4 regions of the Peribacillus sp. ACCC06369 genome follow, and region 3 is predicted to be linked to each of the others. Evidence: riboswitches for the same ligand, from Rfam matches in the RefSeq annotation. Region 3 holds a riboswitch; each other region holds the start of a gene.
What was found. Region 3 has a riboswitch for thiamine pyrophosphate ahead of QUF78_RS20055 (ABC transporter substrate-binding protein). Riboswitches for the same ligand answer to the same signal wherever they lie in the genome.
Positions count from the first base shown of each region.

Region 1: linked by a shared signal. The riboswitch ahead of thiC (phosphomethylpyrimidine synthase ThiC) and the one ahead of QUF78_RS20055 (ABC transporter substrate-binding protein) in region 3 are both predicted to bind thiamine pyrophosphate.
Region 2: linked by a shared signal. The riboswitch ahead of tenA (thiaminase II) and the one ahead of QUF78_RS20055 (ABC transporter substrate-binding protein) in region 3 are both predicted to bind thiamine pyrophosphate.
Region 4: linked by a shared signal. The riboswitch ahead of thiT (energy-coupled thiamine transporter ThiT) and the one ahead of QUF78_RS20055 (ABC transporter substrate-binding protein) in region 3 are both predicted to bind thiamine pyrophosphate.

Region 1 is NZ_JAUCEN010000002.1:833,598-836,748, forward strand. Features, by position in the region: gene QUF78_RS04905 (histidine phosphatase family protein) at 1-66, shown strand, start outside; gene QUF78_RS04910 (HAD family hydrolase) at 250-1,032, shown strand; TPP riboswitch at 1,144-1,258, shown strand; gene thiC (phosphomethylpyrimidine synthase ThiC) at 1,392-3,151, shown strand, end outside.
Region 2 is NZ_JAUCEN010000002.1:1,391,354-1,394,504, reverse strand. Features, by position in the region: gene QUF78_RS07670 (GNAT family N-acetyltransferase) at 1-399, shown strand, start outside; gene QUF78_RS07665 (aspartyl-phosphate phosphatase Spo0E family protein) at 473-667, opposite strand; gene QUF78_RS07660 (Fur-regulated basic protein FbpA) at 928-1,116, opposite strand; SAM riboswitch class I at 1,294-1,398, opposite strand; TPP riboswitch at 1,558-1,662, shown strand; gene tenA (thiaminase II) at 1,759-2,448, shown strand; gene thiW (energy coupling factor transporter S component ThiW) at 2,464-2,985, shown strand; gene thiD (bifunctional hydroxymethylpyrimidine kinase/phosphomethylpyrimidine kinase) at 2,954-3,151, shown strand, end outside.
Region 3 is NZ_JAUCEN010000002.1:3,949,704-3,952,854, forward strand. Features, by position in the region: gene QUF78_RS20045 (ABC transporter permease) at 1-488, opposite strand, end outside; gene QUF78_RS20050 (thiamine-binding protein) at 485-766, opposite strand; gene QUF78_RS20055 (ABC transporter substrate-binding protein) at 778-1,782, opposite strand; TPP riboswitch at 1,904-2,013, opposite strand; gene QUF78_RS20060 (protein-glutamine gamma-glutamyltransferase) at 2,331-3,151, shown strand, end outside.
Region 4 is NZ_JAUCEN010000002.1:1,105,117-1,108,267, forward strand. Features, by position in the region: gene QUF78_RS06215 (histidine kinase N-terminal domain-containing protein) at 1-337, opposite strand, end outside; gene QUF78_RS06220 (cation diffusion facilitator family transporter) at 584-1,468, opposite strand; TPP riboswitch at 1,716-1,818, shown strand; gene thiT (energy-coupled thiamine transporter ThiT) at 1,924-2,502, shown strand; gene QUF78_RS06230 (universal stress protein) at 2,581-3,102, opposite strand.

The DNA of each region.
Region 1 (3,151 bases), 3.1 Mb from region 3:
CGGGGGTTCACCGGTCCAAAATTCAAGATTGCAAGTAATGGAAAGCTGTATGTATTCGAAAGATGATAAGTGAAGAAATATAGGGTTTTCCATCAGAGAAGGTAAGTCTGATGTCCATCGTACATTTTGCTGATTTTAAGAAAGATGCAGGGATTTTCTGAATAATTATTCTTTTTCCATTGGTTGTGGTTTATTATTGTAATAGTGTAATTTTTACGATTTCAATAATAGGGAAAGAGGGTGGACATTTTGGTGAAGGCAGTTTTTTTTGATTTAGATGATACATTACTATGGGATCAGAAAAGTGTAAAAGAGGCTTTTGTGGCTACATGCGAAGTGGCTAAGGAGAAGTATGATTTGAATGTCGACGAGTTTGAAGAAGCTGTGCGGAAGGAAGCGCGTGAGCTTTATTCTTCTTACGATACATATGCATTTACTCAAATGATCGGTATCAACCCATTTGAGGGGCTATGGGGAAATTTTCAGGATGATCATGATGAATTCCGGAAGATGGCCGGGATTGCACCGGCTTATCGGAAAGAAGCGTGGACGAGAGGCTTGAAGGCATTAGGGATCGATGACCCGGAATTTGGGCTTGAACTGGCAGAACGTTTCCCTGCCGAGAGACGCAAAAAGCCATTTATCTATGAAGAATCATTCCGTGTGTTAGATGAATTAAAAGGGAAGTACAAATTGCTATTGCTTACGAACGGGTCTCCTGAACTGCAAAACACCAAACTTGAAATTACGCCTGAACTAGTTCCTTATTTCGACCAAATCGTCATTTCTGGTGCGTTTGGAAGAGGTAAACCGGATGCCTCCATTTTTGAGCATGCTTTGGAAATCATGGAGCTTGATAAGGATGAAGTATTGATGGTCGGCGATAATTTAATGACGGATATCCTTGGAGCGTCCCGGGTAGGCATAAAGTCGGTTTGGATAAATCGCCATGATAAGGAACGGAATGAAGTGCTTCCAACCTATGAAATCAAGCATTTAGAGGAGCTTTTCCCAATCCTTGAGAGCCTGTAATATTACTCTTCAAGTAACGAATTTTGGAGAGGTTGAAATAAAATATTAGGTCTTTCAAATTATTTACAGAGTGAAAAGGGTGATATATAGTTACCCTGTAATCAATTAAATTATTTAGACTAGGGGTGTCCAATAAAAGTTGGGCTGAGAGAGAAGCGCTTAAGCTTCTTAACCCTCAGGACCTGATCTGGTTCATACCAGCGTGGGGAAGTTAGAATCTACTAAACAATGACCATTTCAATTGGTCATTTCTGTAGCCATACTAACGTTAGCCGGGTCTTAAATATGAGACCTGGCTTTTTCGTGCGAAATGGATTGGATTTTGTCCTTTTTAAATGAACTTAAAAAGGAGAAATGAAATCATGAGTAATTCAGTAAATGACATGAACGTTTCAATTATGTCCAGTTTTGCTGGGAGTAAAAAGGTGTATGTTGAGGGATCTAGACCTGATATTAAAGTACCTATGCGTGAAATTAAGCTAAGTCCGACTACAGGGGCATTCGGCGAAGAGGAGAATCCGCCTTTACGAGTTTATGACACAAGCGGTTTCTATACGGATTCAGAATATCCCATTGATATTCATAAAGGTCTTGCCCCGATTAGACGCAACTGGGTCCTGGAACGGGAAGACGTTGAAGAGTATGAAGGACGTGAAATAAAACCAGAAGATAATGGGTATAGAAAAGTGGATTCACAATCCAAAGTAGAAATTTTTCCGGGATTGAAAAGAAAACCATTGCGAGCGATGGAAGGGCAAAACGTAACCCAGCTCCATTATGCCCGTAAAGGTATCATTACCCCAGAAATGGAATTCATTTCGATCAGGGAAAATGTTGCCCCTGAGTTTGTAAGAGAAGAGGTAGCTAGCGGACGGGCGATCATTCCGGCAAATATTAACCACCCTGAAAGTGAGCCTATGATCATCGGACGAAAATTTCATGTGAAAATAAATGCGAATATCGGAAACTCAGCTGTTAGTTCATCGATCGAAGATGAAGTGGAGAAAATGACTTGGGCTACACGATGGGGAGCCGACAATATAATGGATCTTTCCACCGGAAAGAATATTCACACCACCCGGGAATGGATTATCAGGAATTCGCCTGTGCCAGTTGGAACTGTTCCGATATATCAAGCATTGGAAAAAGTGAATGGAGTCGCGGAAGATTTAAATTGGGAAGTTTTTAGGGATACATTAATCGAGCAGGCCGAGCAAGGTGTCGATTACTTCACTATACACGCTGGTGTGCTTTTGCGATATATCCCTTTAACAGCGAAGCGAGTTACGGGAATTGTTTCCCGAGGGGGCTCCATCATGGCACAATGGTGCTTGGCCCACCACCAAGAAAGCTTTCTCTATACTCACTTTGAAGAGATTTGTGAAATCATGAAGGCATATGATGTCTCTTTCTCATTAGGCGACGGCCTCCGTCCTGGATCCATTGCAGATGCAAACGATGAGGCTCAATTTGCTGAATTGGAAACATTGGGGGAACTGACGAAGATTGCATGGAAGCACGATGTTCAAGTCATGGTTGAGGGACCCGGTCACGTACCTATGCATTTAATTAAAGAAAATATGGATAAGCAGCTGGAAGTGTGTCAAGAAGCACCATTCTATACCCTAGGACCATTAACAACGGATATAGCACCTGGGTACGATCATATTACTTCTGCAATTGGTGCTGCCATGATTGGATGGTTTGGAACTGCCATGCTTTGTTATGTGACACCGAAAGAGCATCTGGGACTTCCGAATAAAGAGGATGTTCGAGTAGGGGTCATTACCTATAAAATTGCAGCCCACGCAGCTGACCTTGCAAAAGGCCATCCGCATGCACAAAAACGGGATGATGCCCTTTCTAAGGCTAGATTCGAATTTCGTTGGAGAGATCAGTTCAATCTTTCTCTCGACCCTGAAAGGGCGGTTGAATATCACGATGAAACTCTACCAGCTGAAGGTGCCAAAACAGCCCATTTCTGTTCAATGTGCGGACCTAAATTCTGTAGTATGAGAATCTCACAGGACATCCGTGATTTGGCAAAAGAAAAGGGTCTGGGCTTTGAGTCGGTAATCGATGAAGGGCTTAAAGAAAAAGCCAATGAATTTAGGAAAAC
Region 2 (3,151 bases), 2.6 Mb from region 3:
CCTATATCCGTACAATCGAGGGTTAAATGGTTTGAGGAACATGATTCAGAAAGTCGACCGCTATTTATCATTACTATAGAAGGGGAAACTGCTGGATGGATGAGCTTTCAATCGTTCTATGGGAGGCCGGCCTATAATTCCACGGCTGAAATCAGCATTTATATTGATGATTATTTCCGGGGAAAAGGAATCGGACAAATTTCGATTCAAAAGGCAATTGAAGTGAGCCCAAAATTAGGGGTGAAGACTCTATTAGGTTTCATTTTTGCCCACAATGCCCCAAGCCTGAAGCTCTTTTCCAAATTCGGGTTTGAAAAATGGGCACATTTACCTCAAGTTGCCGAGCTGGATGGCATTGAACGGGATTTGATCATTCTTGGTAAACGTGTCGATATTTAAATATATTTATTTAAAAGCTATTGCCTTGTGTAGTAGCTTTTTTCTCTGATTAAAAGAGGACGAAATGGTGAATTTAAAAATACCTATATACTTTCTGGAGGGAAAAATATTCAGATTCTCTTTTATTTGTCAACGCATTTAACAGCGCATCCAATTCTTGACTTGCTTGAACAGTTAGAAGACTTGTAAAACCATAAATTGCTGCCAATTTGATCATTTCCTCTCTCTTTTCTTCTACTTTTTCTATAGTTACCTTCCGGCAAATCATATAAACACCTCCCAATATTTCAATATTTTTACACTTTCATCATAATGAAACTCGTAGTTAAAATCAACCATTTTACAGAAATTAAATGTGTTATTTCATAGGTTAAATGTGACAAAAAGCCTATTTTAGTCTCTAATTATGTATATTTTGTGACATCCACTATATAAACTTAAATAAAAAAAGCATCCACAAGTGTGATACATTGCGAATGCTTACTTCATATCCCTATCCCAAGAACCCAAAATATAGTCTATCGCTTACTATGTCATCCATTCCGAAGGAGACTCGTTATTAGGTCTATTTATAACAATCTTATATTCATCTTCAAGTACTTTTAACGGGGCATCATAAAGGTGCCTTTCATCAGAGGTTTTGTATACTCCATTGGCCAATAACTCTTCAATAAGCTTTGCCTTCCTCTGTTCAATCCTCTTAAATAATTCCGCCATGTAAATGGCTCCTTTCCTAGTCATCATAGAGCCTGCTTCTAGTTGAGCTAAACTGTATTAACTGGTTTGATTTTCACCAAATTATATATACCTTTTTTATTATGTCACTAAACGTTATTCCGCAAAAATAAAAGCCTCTTCTAATTCAAGAAGAGGCTGACAGTGTCCGTACGGCTCTTCTTATCTTCCAAGCATATGCTTGTTGGATTTAGCACAGTTCCCAAAATGGGTCTGCTGCCGAGGTTTCTTTGGGCCAAGTCCCTCCACCTCTCTGGATAAGAATTCAATATATAATTGATGTAGACATGATTTTATCTCAATAATCATCAAATGTCAATTACCTGGATCTCCCTTTTTTCCCGTGGCATAAAGGATTACCTCTTTCAAATACGGGTTGCATTTTCTTGTCTTTCTGATATGATGTCAGTAATTACATACAATTCGCACCACTAGGGGAGTCTTTTTTAAGACTGAGATGGAATTAGTTCCGGACCCTTTGAACCTGAACCGGCTCATACCGGCGGAGGGAAGTGGATGATATCGTCCATTTACAGACTTTATCCATCTACCCCGTTCCGTATTCAGGAGCGGGTTTTTTTTATTGGGTGTATACAGGGGGATCCATTTTAAGGAGGATGAACAATGGAGAATACTAAATTAGAAACATTCAGTGATAGACTTCATGGACGGGCAAAAGAGATTTGGAAAAGGAACCATTCACATCCCTTTGTCCAGGCAATTGGAAACGGCACACTTCCTGAAAAGAAATTTGCCTATTACCTGAAGCAGGACTATATCTATCTCATGGATTATTCCAAGCTCTTTGCTTTAGGTGTCATCAAAGCTCATAATATCGAAACCATGGCAAAGTTTGCGAGTATTTTAAATGAAACCCTTCAAGTTGAAATGGATATCCATCGGCATTATGCTGCGGAATTCGGAATCAGCTCCAAGGAATTGGAAGATACAGAACCCACACCAACCACTCTAGCCTATACGGGTTACATGCTAAATGCAGCTCAGCATGGCACTTTGGCAGACCTGATAGCCTGTCTCCTGCCATGTGCTTGGGATTATTATGAGATTGGTTTGCTATTGAAAGAACAAAATGGTGATGCATTGGAAAACAATCGCTACTCTGATTGGATAAGGTCATATTCATCTCCTGAATTCGGTGAAGCACACAAGTGGCTGATTGCTTTGTTGGAAGAATTAACAGAAGGCATGCCCGAAAAGGAACTTCTTAGATTAGAAAAGCACTTTTTGGTGACTTCCCGATATGAATATTTATTCTGGGATATGGTTCAAAATGAGCAGGATTGGCCACTGTAGGTCGTTGATATGATGATGAATCCAATCAAGAAATTGACATTGACCGCCATGATTACGGCTATAACGACTTTAACCAGTTCATTTATTTTCATCCCTGCCGGATTTGCGAAAGTCTTTCCTATTCAACATCTGGCAAATGTCCTGACAGCCGTATTATTGGGACCTGCTTATGCGGTAACACAAGCTTTTTTAGTTTCCATCATTAGAAACATGTCTGGTACCGGTTCAATTTTCGCCTTTCCTGGCAGCATGATCGGTGCACTTTTGGCTGCCGTCGTATATCGAAAAACACAAAGCTTAAAATTCGCTTGTTTAGGGGAAGTGATCGGGACCGGCATTTTCGGTTCCCTAGCCTGTTATCCACTTGCAATCCTCCTATTGGGAGAAAAAGCTGCTCTTTTTGGTTTTTTACCAGCTTTTATGCTTAGTTCATTCGCAGGTGCGATTTTAGCTTTCATATTACTTAAAATACTTCTAAAAAATAATTATATGAAGGGGTTTTTTTATGAAAACAGCATTAACCATCGCAGGCTCTGATTCAGGGGGCGGTGCTGGAATACAAGCGGATTTAAAAACATTTTCTGCACATGGGGTCTTTGGAATGTCAGCAATCACAGCCGTAACCGCACAAAATACAATGGAAGTGCGTTCAATTCAGGCCATCGATACAGCTATCATTTCTGATCAAATTGCAGCCATCTTT
Region 3 (3,151 bases):
TGGTTTTTTCCCGCTCCCATCATCTTGAAATAATGCTTGAGTTCGTATGGTGTCTGGCGAAAACCGTCCAATGAAGCAACCGCAACCGGAAAAAAACATACTAGCGAAATGACGATTAACTTAGGCATCATGCCAAAGCCAAACCAAATTACTAAAAGCGGTGCCAAAACTATGATAGGTATATTTTGTGATAGTATGAGCAGAGGGTAAACCGCGTCCTTTACGCCTGGAAACAGATGTAGGATTGCTGCGATTAATAATCCAATGCAGCTTCCAATAAAAAAACCCGATAACGCAAGCTCAGTTGTTGATGAAAGGTGACCAAAAAGATTCTGGGACGACTCAATTCCTTCAATGAAAATGGCCGACGGAGCGGGAAGCAGCCATTTTTCAACCTTTAATAAGACTGTCACTGACTCCCATATTATCAGCAACAATAATAAAAGAAAGAAGGGAGCCCCCTTCTTCCAAATTACCCTTCCGGTCATGCCCGATATTTCTCCGTTAACGTATCCATCGTAATTCCGCTCGGCTGATATAATATTTTCACTTGGGATATGACATTCGGCGAGCCTAATTCAATCATTCTTACATTCATTTTTTCTATCACGGCAAAAAGTTCGGAAAGCTCACCCTCCATTGTCGTTTCTAGCGGGTGAACTTCATACTTGATACCTGATTCATCAATGATCTTGATTGCTTCGTCAACCAAAGGGATGACATCCCCTTTAGGAATAATTTGTATACTAATTAATGAATTGGCCATTGTATTTCCTCCTATTTTGGTAAAAATTCATTGGTAAATGCTTTTTCAGGATTGAAATCACCTTCAAGAAGCTTATTTTCCGTCATCCAATCACTGTAATTCTTCCAAATTTCAAGCTTTTGTTCACCCCAACGCGGAGCATCATCCTGATACTTAGCCGCAAGCCACTCCTGGCTTTTCTTCACTAGTTTTGCATCAAGATCCGGGGCAGACTTAATTAGCACGTCTGCTGCATCACCAGGGTTCTTTATCGCAAACTGGTACCCTTTCGAAGCTGCATGAACGAATGCTTTAACAGTCTCGGGATCCTCTTTTATCATCTTTTCATTCGTTGTCAAAACAGGTGTATAGTAATCGAGCTTATCCGAGTATTCGGTTAAGTAAACCATATTAAGCTTTTCATTTCGCAACTCTGCCTCAATACCTGTCCACCCATAATATATCCAGGCAAAATCTATATCCCTTTTAACCGAAGTGAAAAAATCCGTGTCTCCTGTATTCACTATATCCACTTTATTTACATCCGCATTTTCTTCTTTCATTAGTGAATCAATAATGGCCTTTTCAACCGGAGACCCCCAGCCACCATACGTTTTTCCTTCAAAATCCTTGGGTGTTTTAATGTTTTTTGCCTCAGGTGAAGCAAATCCAGAGGTATTGTGCTGGATGACAGCAGCTACCGAAACAATCGGGACGCCTTGCACGCGGGCCTGCGTAATGCCCTCCTGGTAGCCCACGCCAAATTCGGATTTCCCTGAAGCGACAAGCTTATCAGCTCCAGCTTCACCTGGCATGATAATATCCACATCCAGACCTTGTTCTTTAAAATATCCTTTTTCCTTGGCTACATACAAACCTGAATGGTTTGTATTCGGTGTCCAATCGAGTACGACCGATACCTTTTTTAATTCTTTATTGCCTTCATTTTTAGATGCTTCTTCTTTTTCATTAGTTCCGCCTGCACCGCATCCAGCCAAAAGGAACAACGAAGTCAACAGTGGTAAGAATTTATTCAAGTTATTATCCTCCTACACATCATATAAGATCCATATGCCGGAACCATAATGGGGCGCCAGGGTCTATAAAAATACAAAAAACGCCCGAAGATGAATTCGGACGTTAACATACAAAACAGAAAGTCAGTAATAATATGTTCCCTCCGCTGGCATCATCCAGATCAGGTTCAAAGAGTCAGCATCTAAAGGACGCAATCTCAGCCAGCTTTACTGGCCCCCCTACATTTCTCGCACATATGAACTTTTCTCTCTCATTATATCAATTCATTCAGAAAAGGGAATACTAATTTGCTCCTTCTCCCTAATTGGAAAGGTATTCCTTCTAAATGTTTAGCACAGCCACCAAAACATCTTTTTGGAATGATAATCATTGTTAGCAAAATGATCATCCCTTTTGCCATACCAATCATTCTCGGTTGCCCTCATGCCTGAAACGCTCCAAATGGTCATTTCTTTGCATGCATTCATATAATGAGCATAACCTGTAGACTTTTTTGTGTACTGGTTTTATAAACCCTTCATTTCATAAGCAAAAGGTGGATATGGTCATGATAAAGATTAATCACAAATGGTTAGATGTCAGTCAAATCCAACCAGGTATAGTATCTGATACATCGCTTGAAATTCTCCAATTGCTGGCGGAAGATTCTAACGCTTTTGAATACCGGAACTTCGGATACCTTAATTTCGATATACAACTGAGGCACCGAGTCATCGATGCCGCCATTTCGTTAGATAAAAGTGGTCCAGAATTTTCCACACTTGATGAATCGGCAAGCAATGAACAATATTGGCGCGTTTCAAAGGATGGCACATTTACCCTTCAGCCAGGGATTGCCCCTCATGCTGCACTCCTGGACATTTTCTTGAATGGAAGGCTTTACGCCTTCGAATGCGGTACAGCGATAGTCGTCACTTTTTTAAAGGCCATTTTGGATTTAATCGGCCCTAGGAATTTTGACTATCTTTTTTCAAACCTATTTCTATATGACTTTCGCCCTCCAAGCAATATGGCTCTTAATATTCATCAAGGAACGGATTATTTACCAGGGGATTGCGTTTACTTCGAAAACCCTGATCACGACGAGGAAACTCCTGAATGGCAAGGTGAAAATGCCATATTATTAGGGAACAACCTCTTTTATGGACACGGGATCGGGATTACCACTGCACAAGGAATCATCGATGAATTAAATAGCAATAGAAAGCCGAATGCCACCATTTCGGCATCCCTGACAACGCATATCATTAGCTTGGATAGTTCCTTCTATAGCCAATTCCTGGAAAACACCCCTCGTGCAATGCCCGTTCACAGTCCTGTCAGCCTTTCCAATTGTATTGTTTCTGAAATAGGTCCGAAGATTTACCT
Region 4 (3,151 bases), 2.8 Mb from region 3:
GATCGGATATTTCTTCTTTGGGTGCTTCTGAATTCAAAACGTGCTCAATGATGATGGATCTGCCGATGGTTGCAGTGGAAAAGAAATTTTCCATATCCAATTGCTTATTAACTCGATCAGACGCAATTTTTCCCCCTACGACCTTCAGTACATCGTCTATGTCAGTATCCGGTTTTCCAAGCTGATCCATTAGCAGATTAAAGATATTTTCCACTTCTCCTTTAAAATATCCCATATATCCGTCCGGTAAATGCAGCAACTCATCTTTCCATTTGGATATGATACTGCTTTTTTGAGAAGATAAAAAGTGAATGGTCATTTCTCGATTAGATACCATTTTGCCCTCCATACTGTAGGAAAATGAATTTACTTTTGACCCAGAAATTAATGTATTAGAAAAAAATTACAAAATATTAAAATAATTACATCTCGCTTTTATGATAACAGATTAGAGTTCTTTTAACATGTGTCAATTGGATAAATATTCGTCAATCAATCGATAAATACCTTTTTTTGACACAGTTTTATTACAGTGATTACATGAATTAATAATAAAAAAAGGTATCCGTAAAGTTAATGACGGTTACCTTTTTTTATGAAATGCATATGGTTCGATATGAACGATCACATGCTGGATATTATATTCCTTCAAAAGATTCTCTTCGATTTTAACCGTAATATCGTGACCTTGGATGACGGTCAAAAGAGGGTTAACATGAACGGTAGTTTCGAGCAGGATTTCACTTCCGTGCATACGGGCCTTAATTTCACTCATGTCTTTTACACCTTCTGTCAATATAATGGTTTGACCGATCTTTTGCAGGAGCTGCTCGTCGAAACCATCGGTTAAAGAGATGGAGGCATCCCGAAAGATATCCCAGGCCGTTTTGCATATGATGACCCCCACGACTGCTGCAGCTATTGCATCAAGCCAAGGGATTCCCATCTTAGTACCGATGATTCCAATGAAAGCACCAACACTGACAAGGGCATCGGAACGATTATCCTGTGCAACGGCGTAGATGGAAGAGCTGTTGATCTTTTTACTTAATGCTAAGTTATAACGGTAGATTCCGTACATGAAGATTGCAGAGAATAGGGCGACATAACCGGTAAGCATATTGGGAACGGTTGTTGAATCTTGCTGGAAGAAGGATTCTACAGCACTGAATACAACCTGCAGGCCTACGGTGATCATAATGAAGGCAGCTACCAACGAGGCTACGGTTTCCGCCCGTAAATGTCCATATGAATGATTATCATCTGGAGGTCTCTTCGAAATTTTCAAACCAATCAATACGGCTATGGAAGCGATGATATCGGTCGTATTATTTAAACCATCTGCCCAAAGTCCTTTAGAATCACCGAAATAACCAAATGACAATTTAAGGGCAGACAAGAATATGTAAGCGGCAATGCTTATGTAGGCGCCTTTTTCAGCTGAAATCGAATGTTTATCCATGTCCATTCCCTCCCCTATGTAAATTAGGTTTAATAAAGATAACAAAACAAACCTTAGTGAGTCTATAGAAAAATTGTCGTATTTAGCCATCTAACTTGTTTAATTGCAGGTGTATTGAAGGTATGTAAAGAAGTTGGTTATAAGAAAGAATATCGCCATAAAATGGGAATGACAAGTTGTTGACATATACTGTTTCTTTAGTTGTCAATTAAAGAAACTAGTAGTATATTCTAACCGAGGATCGAAAAATAAATACTTCCACAAGGGGAGCCAAAAAGGCTGAGAGTGAACGGTTGAGTTCAGACCCTATGAACCTGATAGTTAGCACTAGCGTAGGGATGTGGTTTTGGATACAAGCAATACTGGGCATCCATTACCGCCCCGGTGTTGCTTTTTTTTGCGCAAAATTGGCAGGGGGAACTCATGGACATTTTTTCGCTTTTGGAGAAAGGAGTGGCTTGATGAAAAATAAAACGTTATTCATGACAGAGGTCGCCATTTTTGCATCATTGGCTTTATTACTGGATATGGTCTCTGGATTCATTTTTTCAAGAATCTGGCCTCAAGGGGGTTCGATTTCAATAGCCATGGTACCTATTTTTCTGATGGCATATCGTTGGGGCATAAAAGGTGGGATGTTAGCCGGATTGTTACTTGGACTATTGCAGATTGTCAGTGGTACAGCATGGATCGGAACACCGATCCAAGGCTTCATTGATTATTATCTTGCCTTTATGGTTGTCGGGATATCCGGTGTATTCATGAACAAGTTTGTAAACAGCTATAAAGAGGAAAAGCGTTCCAAAGCGAAATTATACGGGATTGGCGGCATGTTTTTGGGAAGTTTCCTGAGGTTTCTATGTCATTTCACTTCTGGAATCGTGTTTTTTGGATCTGCAGCACCAAAAGGACAGCCAGTAGCGGTTTATTCATTCATTTATAATGGGACTTATATGCTGATCAGTTTTATTTTATCGGCCATTGTGGTGATGATGTTATATTCGGCAGCTTCAAATGTATTACTGAAAAAAGCCTATTAACAAAAAAGCCGGATTCTACAAGAATCCGGCTTTTTTCGGAATGATCAAACGATACGTACAGGGCGAACCGGCTCAATCTCATTTTGCAATGAATACCGAACAGGGTGCGTTTTTCGCAATTGAACTACTTGTACTTCCAAGAAAGAATTTTTCCAAACCGCTTTTAGAGCTATTGCCGACGACGATGAGGTCGGCCGCAGTTCTTTCTGCATATTCACATATGCTATCTGGCGCATGTCCTTCCAATATCTCGAATTTCCCCTTGACTTGACATTCACTTAGCAATCTCAACGTATTACTTTCTGCGTTCCGAACACTATTCTCGACGGGGGAAGGGGTGTCAATTACCTTTTGTTCTCGCTGTTCAACTTCAACGACGGGATGTGTCTGGACGGGATCGACATAAAATCCTGCAGCGGGTACAAATCCAGGAGCTGTGACGTTTCCCATGATACTCTGTTCAACCTTATCACTTAGGACATGGACTACGGTCAGCTCAGCTTCAGGAAAGGCCTGTTTGATTGTTGCTCCATATTCCACGGCCCGTGTACTCTCTTCATTTCCATCAAAAGCGACGACAATATTTTTTATGTCTTTCATAATTTCATCTCTCCCATTTATAAGTCTTTAAAGTGTTATACCCACTTTT